DNA from 2 places in the Paenibacillus sp. J22P143 genome. Region 1 is predicted to be linked to the other one. Evidence: a T-box and tRNA genes for the amino acid it is inferred to sense, from the RefSeq annotation. Region 1 holds a T-box; the other holds one or more tRNA genes.
What was found. A T-box is a leader RNA that pairs with one kind of tRNA and senses whether it is charged. The one in region 1 lies ahead of AC58PQ_RS15575 (valine--tRNA ligase), so its partner is inferred to be a tRNA-Val.
Positions count from the first base shown of each region.

Region 2: it encodes a tRNA-Val, which carries the amino acid that the T-box ahead of AC58PQ_RS15575 (valine--tRNA ligase) is inferred to sense. The anticodon was not compared.

Region 1 covers NZ_JCAUAQ010000009.1:136,183-142,891, forward strand. Annotated here, with positions in the region: gene AC58PQ_RS15560 (RluA family pseudouridine synthase) at 1-15, shown strand, start outside; gene AC58PQ_RS15565 (LysM peptidoglycan-binding domain-containing protein) at 136-1,209, shown strand; gene AC58PQ_RS15570 (hypothetical protein) at 1,850-2,443, shown strand; T-box leader at 2,594-2,853, shown strand; gene AC58PQ_RS15575 (valine--tRNA ligase) at 2,909-5,569, shown strand; gene AC58PQ_RS15580 (bifunctional folylpolyglutamate synthase/dihydrofolate synthase) at 5,640-6,709, shown strand, end outside.
Region 2 covers NZ_JCAUAQ010000004.1:114,525-121,233, forward strand. Annotated here, with positions in the region: gene AC58PQ_RS09680 (hypothetical protein) at 1-261, opposite strand, end outside; gene AC58PQ_RS09685 (superoxide dismutase family protein) at 284-835, opposite strand; gene AC58PQ_RS09690 (hypothetical protein) at 1,015-1,341, opposite strand; gene AC58PQ_RS09695 (hypothetical protein) at 1,631-1,792, shown strand; gene AC58PQ_RS09700 (alpha/beta-type small acid-soluble spore protein) at 1,955-2,158, shown strand; gene AC58PQ_RS09705 (hypothetical protein) at 2,356-2,655, shown strand; gene AC58PQ_RS09710 (hypothetical protein) at 2,701-2,895, opposite strand; tRNA gene AC58PQ_RS09715 (tRNA-Val) at 3,256-3,328, shown strand; gene AC58PQ_RS09720 (alpha/beta hydrolase family protein) at 3,659-4,489, opposite strand; gene AC58PQ_RS09725 (hypothetical protein) at 4,680-5,819, shown strand; gene AC58PQ_RS09730 (DUF1906 domain-containing protein) at 5,888-6,631, opposite strand.

The sequences.
Region 1 (6,709 bases):
CTGTCGGAGAAATAATAAAAATGTAGTCATGCCTGGCCTCCTCCACCCATATACTTTTAGAGACAATCAAGTATATCACCCAACAATTCGGAGCAGATTGACGTTTCGAATTTACGGAAGGGAGGAAACATTTCGGTGTCTGAACAACAACCAGGGTTACGATTTGATATTTATGAACGTGTTCATTTGCAGGAGAATTTGGCGGCGATACAAGAGTTGAATGAAGTAGAATTGCTTCCGCATATTCAAGTACTAACGCTGGATGATCAAGCGATCTTAAAGGGGAATTTACTACTTACGGGTAACTACTTTAGTGAAGAAGGCGGCAGCCCTCGCACACTTGAGCATTTGATTCCTGTCGAAATCACGCTGCCGTTGAATCGCATTCATCGTGTAGAGGATATTCAGGTGGAAATCGAGAACTTTGATATCGACCTCTTATCGGCTCGCAGCTTGAATGTAACGGGGGTTCTTTCCCTGCAAGGTGTAGAAATGGTTTCTGCGCCGCAAGAAAGCTGGCGGGAGGAAGAAGAGGTTACTTTTGTACATCAGGTTGAGTATCCACGCTCCGAGCCTGTCATTCCGTATGCACAGGCACCAGTACAGTTTGAACCAGCAGTTCAAGAGCCTCAGGTGCAACAGGTGATCCAACCACCGCCGGCACCAGTTCTTCCTACGCCGCTTCCTACACCATCTCCAACCCTGATTGCAGCTGTACCTGAACCAGCGGTTATCGCGGCTCAACCAGTCTCTCATGGCGATGACTCGTTCGGTATAGAAGTGGAACAGATCGAGCTGAAGGTAACCCCGCATGCCGATAGCACCGTTGTTACCGAGGAGAAAAAGGAGCTTAAAGTTGCCTTTGGCAAGAAGGCAGCGGACGCCGTGGAGGTTAGCCCGTATGGTATCAAATCGTTATTATCAAAGGCAGGCTCGTATCTTTCCGACAAGCGGATTGCGGAAGCAGAGGCGAAAGCGGCTCTTGAGGCGGAATCGCGGATAGATGCGGTAGAGTGGAGACGATTATTTCTCCAGAGCAGATCGGAGTCGCAAGAGTTCAAGAAGCTCAAGTTATGTATCGTTCAGAAGGAAGACACCTTAGAATCCATTGCTAAGCGCTATCAACTGACAATTCGTGAGCTTCAACTGATGAATCGTCTAGGCGATCAAGATATTGTAGTGGGTCAAGTTATTTATTTGCCCAAATAAATACCGATACATAGGCAAGAGCCTCTGGCTGCTATCGCGGCTGGGGGCTCTTTATGTTTTGGGGCAAGGAACTGTTCCATTTATGGGAATTGTTTAGTACGATGGAACTTAAATAATGGAATATTTTATATTTTTAATGATTATATAGAAATGGGGAGGAGTTTTGTGAAAATATTATATGTTTTAACTAATATTGCGTTTGGTGTATTGGCGATAATCCCATTAATGTATATATTGGGTATTTATTGGGAAGGAAAATTTATTTTCGGGAACATAATTCCATTATTTGTATTTTTAATAGTATGGTATTTGATAAATTTAATTTTGATAAATAAAATAACTCGGAATACAGCTATCTATTTTATATATAGTTTTTTGATTGTATTATCTGTAGGCTCGGTACTGTGTTTAATTATTTATACTTTAAGTTTTCTTACTTTCTCTCCTTAAGAAAGCCATTTATTCAAGAATTGATTTTATTAGTTTAAGAACTTAGAAAGGGGATGTTATCGTCATAAAAATAAATTGGTTAATTGTCACAGGAAGAATATTAATTATTATTTCAATTGTTCCTATTTATTTAGTGTTTCAAGAACTCCTATTTGAGGTTTTTATTAATTCTAAATATGAAATTAAGAGTTTGAGCACGATCAAATATAATGAAGATTTTGAACTGAATGGTAAACAGATCCGTATAGCTGATGACTATATGGGACTAATTCAAGAAAAAAAACCAACCAAGTATGAAGACGTGAGAAAAGAAGGTATTATTCAAATTAGTATCAATAATCATAATTATACTTTCAATTCATTAGCAATGATTCGCCCATATCAGAGTGATGAAAATCGCTATTGGTCTTGGTTAAATATCGTTCGAGTTACACATAAGAGCAGCGGGCTTGATGAATTTGCGATCATCCAGCGAATTTCAAAAAATACGGCAGGTCTATATCAATTACATGATTATAGGTCCTACAAATGGAGAATCTTGCATATCTATTCGGATGGAAAATTGCAAGAAGAAGTGTTTACATATAACACGAGAACATTTCCACTGTTAAGAACGAAATTAATAATGGCAGGATATGTTTCAAGTGTACCGATCGGTTATCTTTTTAATATAATGGAATATGTGTGGAGTTTCTATTTTCCAATATTATCTCCAATAGCAAGTGGAATAATTGGTTTTATTTTACTTAAAATTGGTGCGAAACGAAAAGAAATTTATTACTGATATCGTTTGATAATTATTTCATATTAGTGAGTATTTGGAACAGTAATTTGACATTTACTAAAAAATAAACATGTACAATAGGTTTAAATTATTGACTATATGTCGATAATTCGATATCATATAGTGTAAATCATTTTCAAATCAACATATGGAATTGCAAGGATAGGGAGTAGTAGTCGGAACGCCCTTCAGAGAGTGGAACTGCAGCGCTGAGAGGTTCCTCAGGATACATCCGATCGAAGTCGCCCTGGAGCAGTAAATGTGAGTGCAATTGTCGAGATTTCATCTCGCATGCAGTAGCATTTTCCGGTCGCAGCCGTTATCTGTTTTAAGTGTCATGTTATTTGCCATTGGGGCAAGTCGCATGAAATGAAGGTGGTACCACGGAAGCTATACCTTTCGTCCTTTTTTGGGCGAAAGGTTTTTTTGTGTTTATAACAACTAGCCAGATATGGAGGTACTCTCATGACCGAAACCAAATTACAAACAGAAATGCCTACCACGTATGACCCGAAAGAAGCGGAGCGTAAATGGTACGACTACTGGATCAAGAATGAATTTTTCAAAGCAGGCAACCGTCCTGACGCGGAAACTTACACGATCGTGATACCGCCTCCGAACGTAACGGGTATGCTACACATCGGGCATGCACTTGATTTTACATTGCAAGATATTCTGATTCGTACGAAGCGTATGCAAGGCTTTGACACCCTGTGGCTGCCTGGTTCTGACCATGCGGGTATTGCAACACAAACGCGTGTAGAGCAGAAGCTTCGCGAACAAGGACAAACACGTTATGATCTAGGACGCGAAAAGTTCTTGGAGAAGGTCTGGGAGTGGAAAGAATTATATGCGGATACCATTCGCGAGCAATGGGCCAAAATGGGCTTCTCACTCGATTATTCGCGTGAACGATTCACACTGGATGAAGGACTATCGCAAGCGGTTCGTGAAGTTTTCGTAAGCTTGTATGAAAAAGGCCTGATTTATCGCGGCAACTATATTATTAACTGGGATCCGGCAGCACGCACGGCTCTTTCGGATATTGAAGTGGAGTACAAAGAAGTACAAGGTGCGCTTTATCATTTGAAATATGAGACGACTGACGGATCAGGTTCGATCGTAGTTGCTACGACGCGTCCTGAAACGATGCTAGGCGATACGGCGGTTGCTGTTCATCCGAAGGATGAGCGTTACAAGCACCTCATCGGAAAGAGCTTGCTGCTGCCGATTGTAAACCGTGAGATTCCGATTATTGCCGACGATTATGTTGAAAAAGAGTTTGGCAGCGGCGCGGTCAAAATCACGCCGGCGCATGATCCGAACGATTTTGAAGTAGGAAAACGTCACAACCTGCCGCAAATTCTTGTTATGGACGAAACCGGAACGATGAACGCGAATGCGGGCCCATATCAGGGGCAAGATCGTTTCGATTGCCGTAAGCAAATCGTTGCTGATTTGAAAGATCAAGGTGTTCTGATCAAAATCGAAGAGCACGTTCACCAAGTTGGACATAGCGAGCGTAGCGGTGCTGTGATTGAGCCTTACTTGTCCACGCAATGGTTCGTCAAAATGCAGCCGCTTGCTGATCAAGCGATTAAAGCGCAACAATCAGGCACTGGTGTTAATTTTGTACCAGATCGCTTTGAGAAAACATATTTGAATTGGATTGAAAATGTACGTGACTGGTGTATTTCCCGTCAGCTATGGTGGGGACACCGAATCCCAGCATGGCATTGTGCGGATTGCAGTCAAATCACTGTTACCCGTGAAGATGCTTCAGCTTGTTCGCATTGCCAAAGTACGAATCTTAAACAAGATAATGATGTACTTGATACATGGTTCAGCTCAGCGCTATGGCCTTTCTCCACATTAGGGTGGCCGAATGATTCCGAGGATATGAAGCGTTTCTATCCTACAAGTGTACTCGTTACTGGCTACGATATCATTTATTTCTGGGTAGCTCGGATGATTTTCCAAGGACTTGAATTTACGGGACAAATTCCGTTCAAAGATGTGCTCATGCACGGTCTTGTTCGCGATTCCGAAGGCCGCAAAATGTCCAAATCGCTCGGTAACGGGGTTGATCCGTTGGAAGTTATCGAGAAATACGGTGCAGATGCCATGCGCTATATGATTTCGACAAGCAGCACACCTGGGCAAGACTTACGCTTCCGTTGGGAGCGGGTTGAGCAAGCTCGTAATTTTGCCAATAAGATTTGGAACGCATCCCGATTCGCTCTGATGAATTTGGAAGGCGTAAACGCTGCTGATATTGATTTGACAGGTTCGCTGGGAACGGCTGATCGTTGGATTTTACATCGTTTGAATGAAACCGTTCGTGACGTGACTCGTCTAATTGATAGCTATGAGTTCGGCGAAACAGGCCGTCTTCTCTACAATTTCATTTGGGATGATCTTTGCGATTGGTATATTGAGTTCAGTAAATTGAGCTTGTATGGTACCGATGCAGCGGCCAAAAAGCAGACACAATCGGTTCTAGCTTATGTACTAGATCAAACACAGCGTTTGATTCATCCGTTCATGCCGTTCATTTCGGAGGAGATCTGGCAGCATTTGCCGCATGTGGGAGATACGATTACACTGGCGGCTTGGCCGACAGAGAACGCAGCCTTCGAAGCGCCTGATGCGATTCGTGAGATGGAGCTTTTGATGGAAGCGATTCGTTCCGTTCGTAATATCCGAGCAGAAGTGAATGTGCCGATGAGTAAGAAAGTGGAGCTCCTTATTAAACCGGCTAGTGCAGAGACACAGGACATTCTCCGCAAAAATGAGGAATACCTGAAGCGCTTCTGCAACACGTCCATGCTTGAAATCGACCTTACAATGGCGGCACCGGACAAAGCGATGACGGCAATTATCACAGGAGCTGAGCTGTACCTACCGTTAGCAGGCCTGATCGATATTACGCAAGAGCTTGCACGTTTGGACAAAGAACTGCAATCCTTACATGGTGAGGTTGAGCGTATTGAGAAGAAGCTGGGCAATGAAGGCTTTGTGGCTAAAGCACCTGCTAAAGTTATCGAAGAAGAGAAAGCCAAGCTTGCCGATTATGCGGATAAACGGGATAAAGTTATCGCTCGATTAGCGGAGTTAAAGGCATAAGGATTGCAAATTATACGATCGCCTAGGTTCGTCTACAAGGTGATTCATATAGTAAAAGAGGATGAGAACAATGGATGAAATCAAGAATACTGTCGGTGAATTTCAAACCGCACAGGAAGCCATTGATTGGATCGTAGGACGGATGGAGAAGCTCGGTATGAAGCCGGGCCTCCAACGTATGCAGCTATTGATGGAAAAGCTGGGACACCCTGAACGCAGGCTGAAGTTCATTCATGTGGCCGGTACGAATGGAAAGGGCTCAACATGCGCTTATCTAGCTTCTGTGCTTCAGGCGTGCGGCTATGATGTAGGCACGTTTACGTCGCCGTATTTGGTGAGGTACACCAACCGTATCCAAGTGAATGGTGCTGACATTGCGGATGACGTATTGCTGCGTTTAGTGAATGATATGAAGCCGATTGTCGATGAGATTGCAGCAACTGAGGTTGGCCCGCCAACGATGTTTGAAATTTCGACTGCACTGGCGATTCTTTACTTTGGTAAAGTGGCGTATCCCGATTATGTGGTATGGGAAACAGGACTCGGGGGAAGGCTGGATAGCACGAATATCGTGAATCCAATCGTTACCGTGATTACGAATGTCGGCCATGATCACATGGATATCCTGGGTGATACGCTCGAGCTCGTAGCAGCTGAAAAAGCAGGTATTATTAAAGCAGGAGTTCCTGTCATAACTGCAGTTGAGCCTGCGGCAATTTGGAGCGTTATCGAACAAACGGCGAAGGCGAAGAAAGCCACGCTTTACTCACTTGGCGATCAATTCACGTTGACTGAAGTGAACAGCGAACTAGATCGTCAAAGCTTCCAGTTTAACGGACCTTTTCGACCTATTCCGGATCTGTCCATCACGTTGAACGGTGAGCATCAATTGAAGAATGCGGCCGTAGCGGTCATGACACTTGAGGTGATCCGTCAATATTACGCCACGATTGTGGAGGACATTGATTTGCAGAAAGGGCTTGAGGGAACCAAATGGGCAGGTAGGCTGGAAATGGTTTCACAAGAGCCGCGGATCCTTCTCGATGGGGCTCATAACCCAGAAGGGGCTGCCACACTGGCTGCTGCACTTCAAAACGTCTATAGCTATAAGAAGCTTCATATGATGATTGGAATGCTAGC
Region 2 (6,709 bases), on a different contig from region 1:
CTGACTTTCGTCTTGACCCTGGCTTTGATCTTGGTTTTGACTTTGAGAGGTGCTCTTCGCCGCTGATTCATCTTGCGCGGAATCACTGCTGCCAGAGGAAGCCTGCTGCCCTTGGCTGTCTTGAGCTTGAGCTTGGGAGCCTTGAGAGCCTTGAGCACTTAAGATCAACATTTTTTTGACCTGCTCTAGTTCAATCAGAACCATATCATTTTGTTTTGTCAATTCATCCATTTGCAGCTTGAGATCCTGTGTTTTAATCATGTTGTCGAAACCCTTCCTTCCCTTATTTCACAGCACCGCAAGCAATCCGCTTACCCGAGTTGCCGGATGGATCCGTCTTCAAATCATCTGCCTTCTCATGAACAACCAAACTAGATCCTTCCGTTTTTATAAGCGAATTTGGCTTGTCCTTTTCCAATACGACCGCCTTTGTTACAGCGCTGAACTTCCCATTGCCTTGTGCATCTACAATGAGATTAGGCAGATCCCCCGCGTGAGCCCCTTTGGGATTCAAGAAGCCATGTTCTTTCATCTGTGGATTGAAATGTCCACCTGCCGAATCAAATGTTGGCGCTTCACACATCGCTTTCTCATGGATGTGTAAGCCATGTACACCAGGAGGAAGCCCGCTAACCTGTACATCCAGCTGCACACCATCTTTGACAGCGGTTAATTGCGCCGACCCTACCGATTGATTGTTCGCTCCAATGAGCGCAACACTGATCGATTCTGGAGTCGGAGACGCCTCAGATACAGAGGTGCTTCTGGCAGCTTGACAACCTGTCAATAGAAGGAAACCTAGGCTAGCTGTCACCATGATTTGAACTGATTTCATATTGTACAATCCTCCTGTAACACCACACATTGGTATATTCTACCCTTAGGATGCACAACTGCCCTGCACGGTAACCCCCTTTTTACCATAAAATTTTTAAAAACTTCCGATACCAAAATAAAAAAACCTGCAATCTTTCGATCACAGGCCCCTTCTTCATTGTTCAACTTCTTGGAAAATTATAAAATGGTCATGAGCTTGGCGATGATTTGAAGATTTTCTAATTTCCGTTTGTAGAAGTGAAACTCAACCTTCGTATGTTCAACCGCATCTTCCATCTGTAGAACCTGCTTCTGTAAATCTTTCGTGTACGGCCATAATTCCGCTTGTCGTTGCAATTCATTTTTCCCTGTAACAATCCCTTCACCTATCACTTCATACTCCTTGGTAAGAAGCATATGCTTAGCCCAGTTCAATTCAGATACGGCATCGACATAAATGGCTTCTGCTTGTTTCAATAATTCTGGTACAAGTTGTAACTCTAAAATAACATCCGACCGATTCATTCGGATTCCTCCTAAGCGGTTTTCATAGAAACTCAGCATAGTAAATCATGAAATATTGTTGTATAACCTTATTTATATTCATAGAAAAACAAAACATGCACAATCGCTGAAACCCGCGAAAATAGCGGGTTTTCTCTGCTTATTCGACCTATTCCGCATCGATTATTCCCTAAAGTATGACAAATCAATCAAGATTACATTAAATCTGCTAGATTGGCTTCCAACCTACTTGTATAACCTAGTAGAACTGATACAATGTTACTATACGTATCAGAGGAGGTGACAAAAAATGAGCCAAGAGGAAGAAGTAGTACAACAAAATGAGCAAGAAGAAATCTCTGCTGAATCCACTGAAGAAGTGGTGAGTCAAGAGGCTGAAGAAGAAATCGCTGAAGCGATTGAAGAAGCAGCTGCTGCAGAGGAAGAAAGCGAACAATCCGAAGAAGAATAATGTAACCGTTATCATAATGTATCAAATATCCCCCTCAACTTAACCGTTGGGGGTTTATTGATTTTACATAAAAATTTTTTTGAAATTTTATTGATTACCGCGAATAAATATTCTGAACATTCAAATAATACTGGTGTACCAAAAAAAAGGAGATGATTTTGAATGGCTAAAACTTTAGTCGTACAACAAGCAAAGGCAGCACTTGATCAAATGAAGTATGAAGTCGCTCAGGAAATTGGTGTCCCTCTCTCCCCTTCTGGTTACAACGGTAATTTATCAACACGTGATGCTGGCTCAATCGGTGGCACCATCACAAAAAGATTAGTGCAAATGGCTGAACAATCTCTAGGCGGCTACAAACGCTAATCCTTTGATGTAGGAGCAAGCTCAAAAAGACTGAATCACTCGATCCTCCTTAGAGTGACTTCAGTCTTTTTCTTTTTTTTAAATATCCTCCGATTTCCCTACAATTTCCTCACCAGTTTCCCCAAACCTCTATAAATAATTACCAAGTTTTAGTATGATTACCTTGCCTCTATCCCCGAAAAAGGAGTGTTGAACCAATGGAACCAATGACCACGCAATATGAAATTTTCCGTGATCCCTACCGCATGCTAATTCTATTGGCCACACTAGTTAGCGAAAAACAAAACGAATCTGCCCTTGAATTTGACAAAGTACCTTTTTTCGAAAATGATACCTTCCTTATTCAAAACGGAAAGTTTGTCTACAAAAAAGATAAAACAGAAATTACCTGGTTTCAATTTTTAGGAAGAGATATCGCTTGCAGTAAAGATCTTTCCCGCGAAGAATATAACAAAATGTTTGTTGATAGCCTTGCGTCCTTATACAATATTACATAAAAATGAAAGAGCTAATCATTAGATCAGCTCTTTCGCTTATTTCAACTACTTCTTCTTAACTTCTTCAACGAAAACATCACTTGCATCACGTGTACTACCGAGCTCAAGAATCGTATATTTTTTTTCGCCGATCATGATCACATCTTCCACTTCAGGTAGCGGATCGCCTAGATACACAGTGCCTAAATACACATTACTACTCTTCAAACGTAAATTCCAACGATGCTGTTGTTTCGTCATAACCTTTTTCCTCCCAAACTCTAATGATCTCAAGTTACCATAAATTCACGAAAGATGAAAGCTATACTAGGAAACATCGCATGGATATGATACATTAACTTCACATTCATTACCAGAGAGGCTGACAATTTGCGATGACATCACAGGGTATATCGAACGAAGAGCGCTCCATTCTATTCCCGAAAACATCAGATTCAACACTTACAGAAGATCAACCCACTTCCTATATTCCGCGGTCCAAAAAGAAGCGAAAGCCCTTTACTTTCCTGCATAAACTGATCTTTTTCTGGCAGAAATAACACCGCCCTTCAATTGACAATCTCTCGAATTCTTGGTATATTACTAACTGTATCCATAAACGACTTGTTAGCTCAGCTGGGAGAGCACTATCTTGACAGGGTAGGGGTCAGTGGTTCGAGCCCACTACAGGTCATACGAAGAGAAGCCCGTGAAGCCTTGCGCTTTGCGGGTTTTCTGATTTGAAACAGTAGTTAAAATACAATTATAACAGATGATTATTTAAGTGTTTTGGGTACGAGATGGGTACCAAATCAATATACTATTTGTTCAATTTGAATTGATCTTCCCCATAATGCAATACCACTTCCCTTTCCAGCCTATCTTCAGGTTTTGTGCAGCTGAGATCGCTTCTCCTCTTCCGTTTTCTTAACTGGATCGTAGGTCGTGTATACTAAACTAGAATTAAAAAAAACTCTCCAAAAGTAGATTCATCTACTTCCGGAAAGCCCATTTGATACCCCTATTACAACTCCAACATCCCCCGTATCGCTCGTTTCGTTTCGACAATTGCCTCTCTCAAAGGCTGTGTCTCACCCTGAAAAGGATGAACACTACCAAAGGTATGATTCCCCCCAGGAATCCTCACCCACTGAATATTAGCATTGTTAGCCACCAAATTCTCTGAACCCCGAATCCCCCGTTCACCATCCGCTGTTCCTTGAATAAGTGTAATTGGAAAAGTGGCTCCACTGACCCTACCAATAATATCAAATCTCTCTTGATTTCGTTCCATATCTTCTAGAATCTCGAGATCGAGCGGCATCATCTGTTTCGTTCGCCCATTCAAGGTATAGGAGCGGCCTGTGGCCCTCATCTCTGATTTATTCTCAGGTGTGAACAAATCCACATGGGCAATGCCATTCCAACTGATGACTCCCGTAATATCCTCGGGATGATCTAACGCGTAGATCAAGCTCACAGCAGCCCCTCTGCTATGACCTAGCAACAAGATCGGTTTCACCGTCACCTCATTCTTGTGAATATCAGAAATGACAACTTGTAAGTCCTCAAGATCCCTGGAGTAGGTATCACGGGCGAACTTCTCAAGCTCCGTAAAATCCATCAAGTTTTCACCCATACCATTATGGGAAAAATTCAGCGCAACGACATCCACAACTTCAGCTAATTCGTTAGCCACATGCGGGAACATCCCCCAATTTTTGAAGCCTTTATAGCCGTGACATAATAGTAGTGTCCCTTTACTTGGTGCGGTTTTGGCTTTGTAAACATCGCCTCGCACGACCCGCTGGTCGGTGATATGTAATTCAAAAGGTATCCCTGTAGGTTCTTCCATGTGAAATTCCTTCCTTTCATTCCAAATTATTCGGTCACTCGTATTCTTTTGTTATTTTATCACAATCGAACTCGAACAAGGAGTACTCCACTCCACGATCTACAATATGCTTTTATAAATTCATGCAAAAAAGCAAACACTTAGCATAGCTATGACAATATACCTAACCGAAAAAGGAGGAAGCCCTCACGTGTCTTCAGTCCGATCTCTTATCAGGCAGCGACAACTACTTGTCACATTCCTTCTTACGCTCCTTTTGAGTCAAGGGTTAGCTGCTAGCACCCAGGCTGAAAGTATCCTGCCGCTGCATCGGGAAGTATCTGCTGATTCCGACTCGATTCAATTGCTTGTTAAATCATCTCCTCGAGCTGTCTATCAAACAGAGTTGACTTTTGTAGATAAATCATTACAACGAGCGATAGAAGCGGGCACAATGGGAGATCCCTATTTAGAACCTCTACTGCCAGACACCACACTCCGATATATCAAAAACGATCAATCCATGCTCTTGGGTCTGACCCCAACTGGCGAGGTCATCGATTTGGCCGCGAAGCAAATCATCAAGCTCTCGAGCAAAGCGCAGGAGACGCTTCAGTCACAGGTTCAAGCAATCCGTGCCAAGCATTATGGCGAGCTGCTCACCTGGGAGGAAGCAAGCCTCGTGCTTCCCAAATATAGTTCTTTCACCGTCCTCGATGTAGAGAGTGGCCTTAGCTTCGAAGGGCAGCGTCGCGCTGGCTCCCATCATGCGGATGTGCAGCCGCTCACCAAAACCGACTCTGCGACGCTCAAAAGCATTTATGGCGGCAAATGGAGCTGGGACCGCCGCGCGGTCCTTGTCAAGCTGAATGGCCGCACACTCGCCGCCTCCATGCACGGCATGCCGCACGGCGGTGATGGAATACCTGGAAATGACTTCAACGGTCATTTCTGTATTCACTTCCTCGGGAGCGTGACCCACGGCTCCCGCTCCATGGATCCGGCGCACCAGGTCATGGTGCACCGAGCCGCAGGCTTGCTGCTGGACTACGTCAGCAAGCTCTCACCCTGGGAGCTGATCGACGTGTGGATCAGCGCAGCACATCAAGGTGACCTGCAGCTGCTGCAGGTCACCACAGGGCAAGAACAGGCGATGCATGTGCGAAGCATGCGCCGCCTGTCCAAGTTCCCGGAGCAGGATGCATCCCAGCTCCTGCAGCTCGACACCGCAGTCAACGTGACGATGACTGCGGCTAGAGCTTCCGCGGTGTCTAGTCGGCGGGTGCTTTTCCATCTAGAACGCGCCTCCCTGCAAGATCGGTGGTACATACGCAGCGCGGTTATTCAATGAATAAAGCCCGGCCACTTTGGATTCATCCAGAGCAGCCGGGCTTTATTCATATTTTCCTATTCCCACAATTATTGCAAGGATTGTCCAGACATCTTACGTAATTCATTGGCAAGTCGATGAAATTCTTCTTGTGCAGCGATTGAGGACGTTGCTGAATATCCGGCTGAGAGGAAAGGGATGATCGCATTGGCATCATGAATAGAAAGCGGATAACTAGGTGGTTCCGGAATTACAAGTGAATTCCACCAGCCTTCATTCCCATAAGATTCATCATAATCAATCGCAATACCATTCACCATCACATCATTTAAATATTGATAGATCTGGATGAACGTCGATTTCTTCCCTGCGCTCCATGCATATGTTTGCCAGAAATGAGAACAGGCACCTGCGGCATGCACAGCCTCCATTACAGCATATGAACCATATACTCCCGTTGTAAATGCAGGCGTAGCTTCACTTGCTGCTTGAATATAGGCAATGACCGTTGGCATTTGGGCAGTAGATACATCAAAATCAACAGCAAAATAGATACAGCTTCCCTCCGGCTGGCCTACTTGCGCTGCAACTTGTAAGGCAGTTGCTCCGTCTGCCAATCCAGCATTTCTTCCTCCAAGTGCACGACTCGCAGTTGTCTCAAAAACAGAGACCAGCTGTAAGCCAGCTCCACTAATGGCGTCAGCCTCCGATTTCGTTAATGCCTTTGCACCACTTGGCACCAAATATCTGGCGACAAATGTATAACCTTGTCCGACGAAAGCAGCCGCTTTTTGTGCCGTAAGCGGTGTTGAACAATCAAACCCTTTCGTCACTTGCACTCACCTACTTTCGAGTTCGTAATCTAACATATGCAGAACTAGACTCACGCGACACTAGCTAGAATCTAGAGT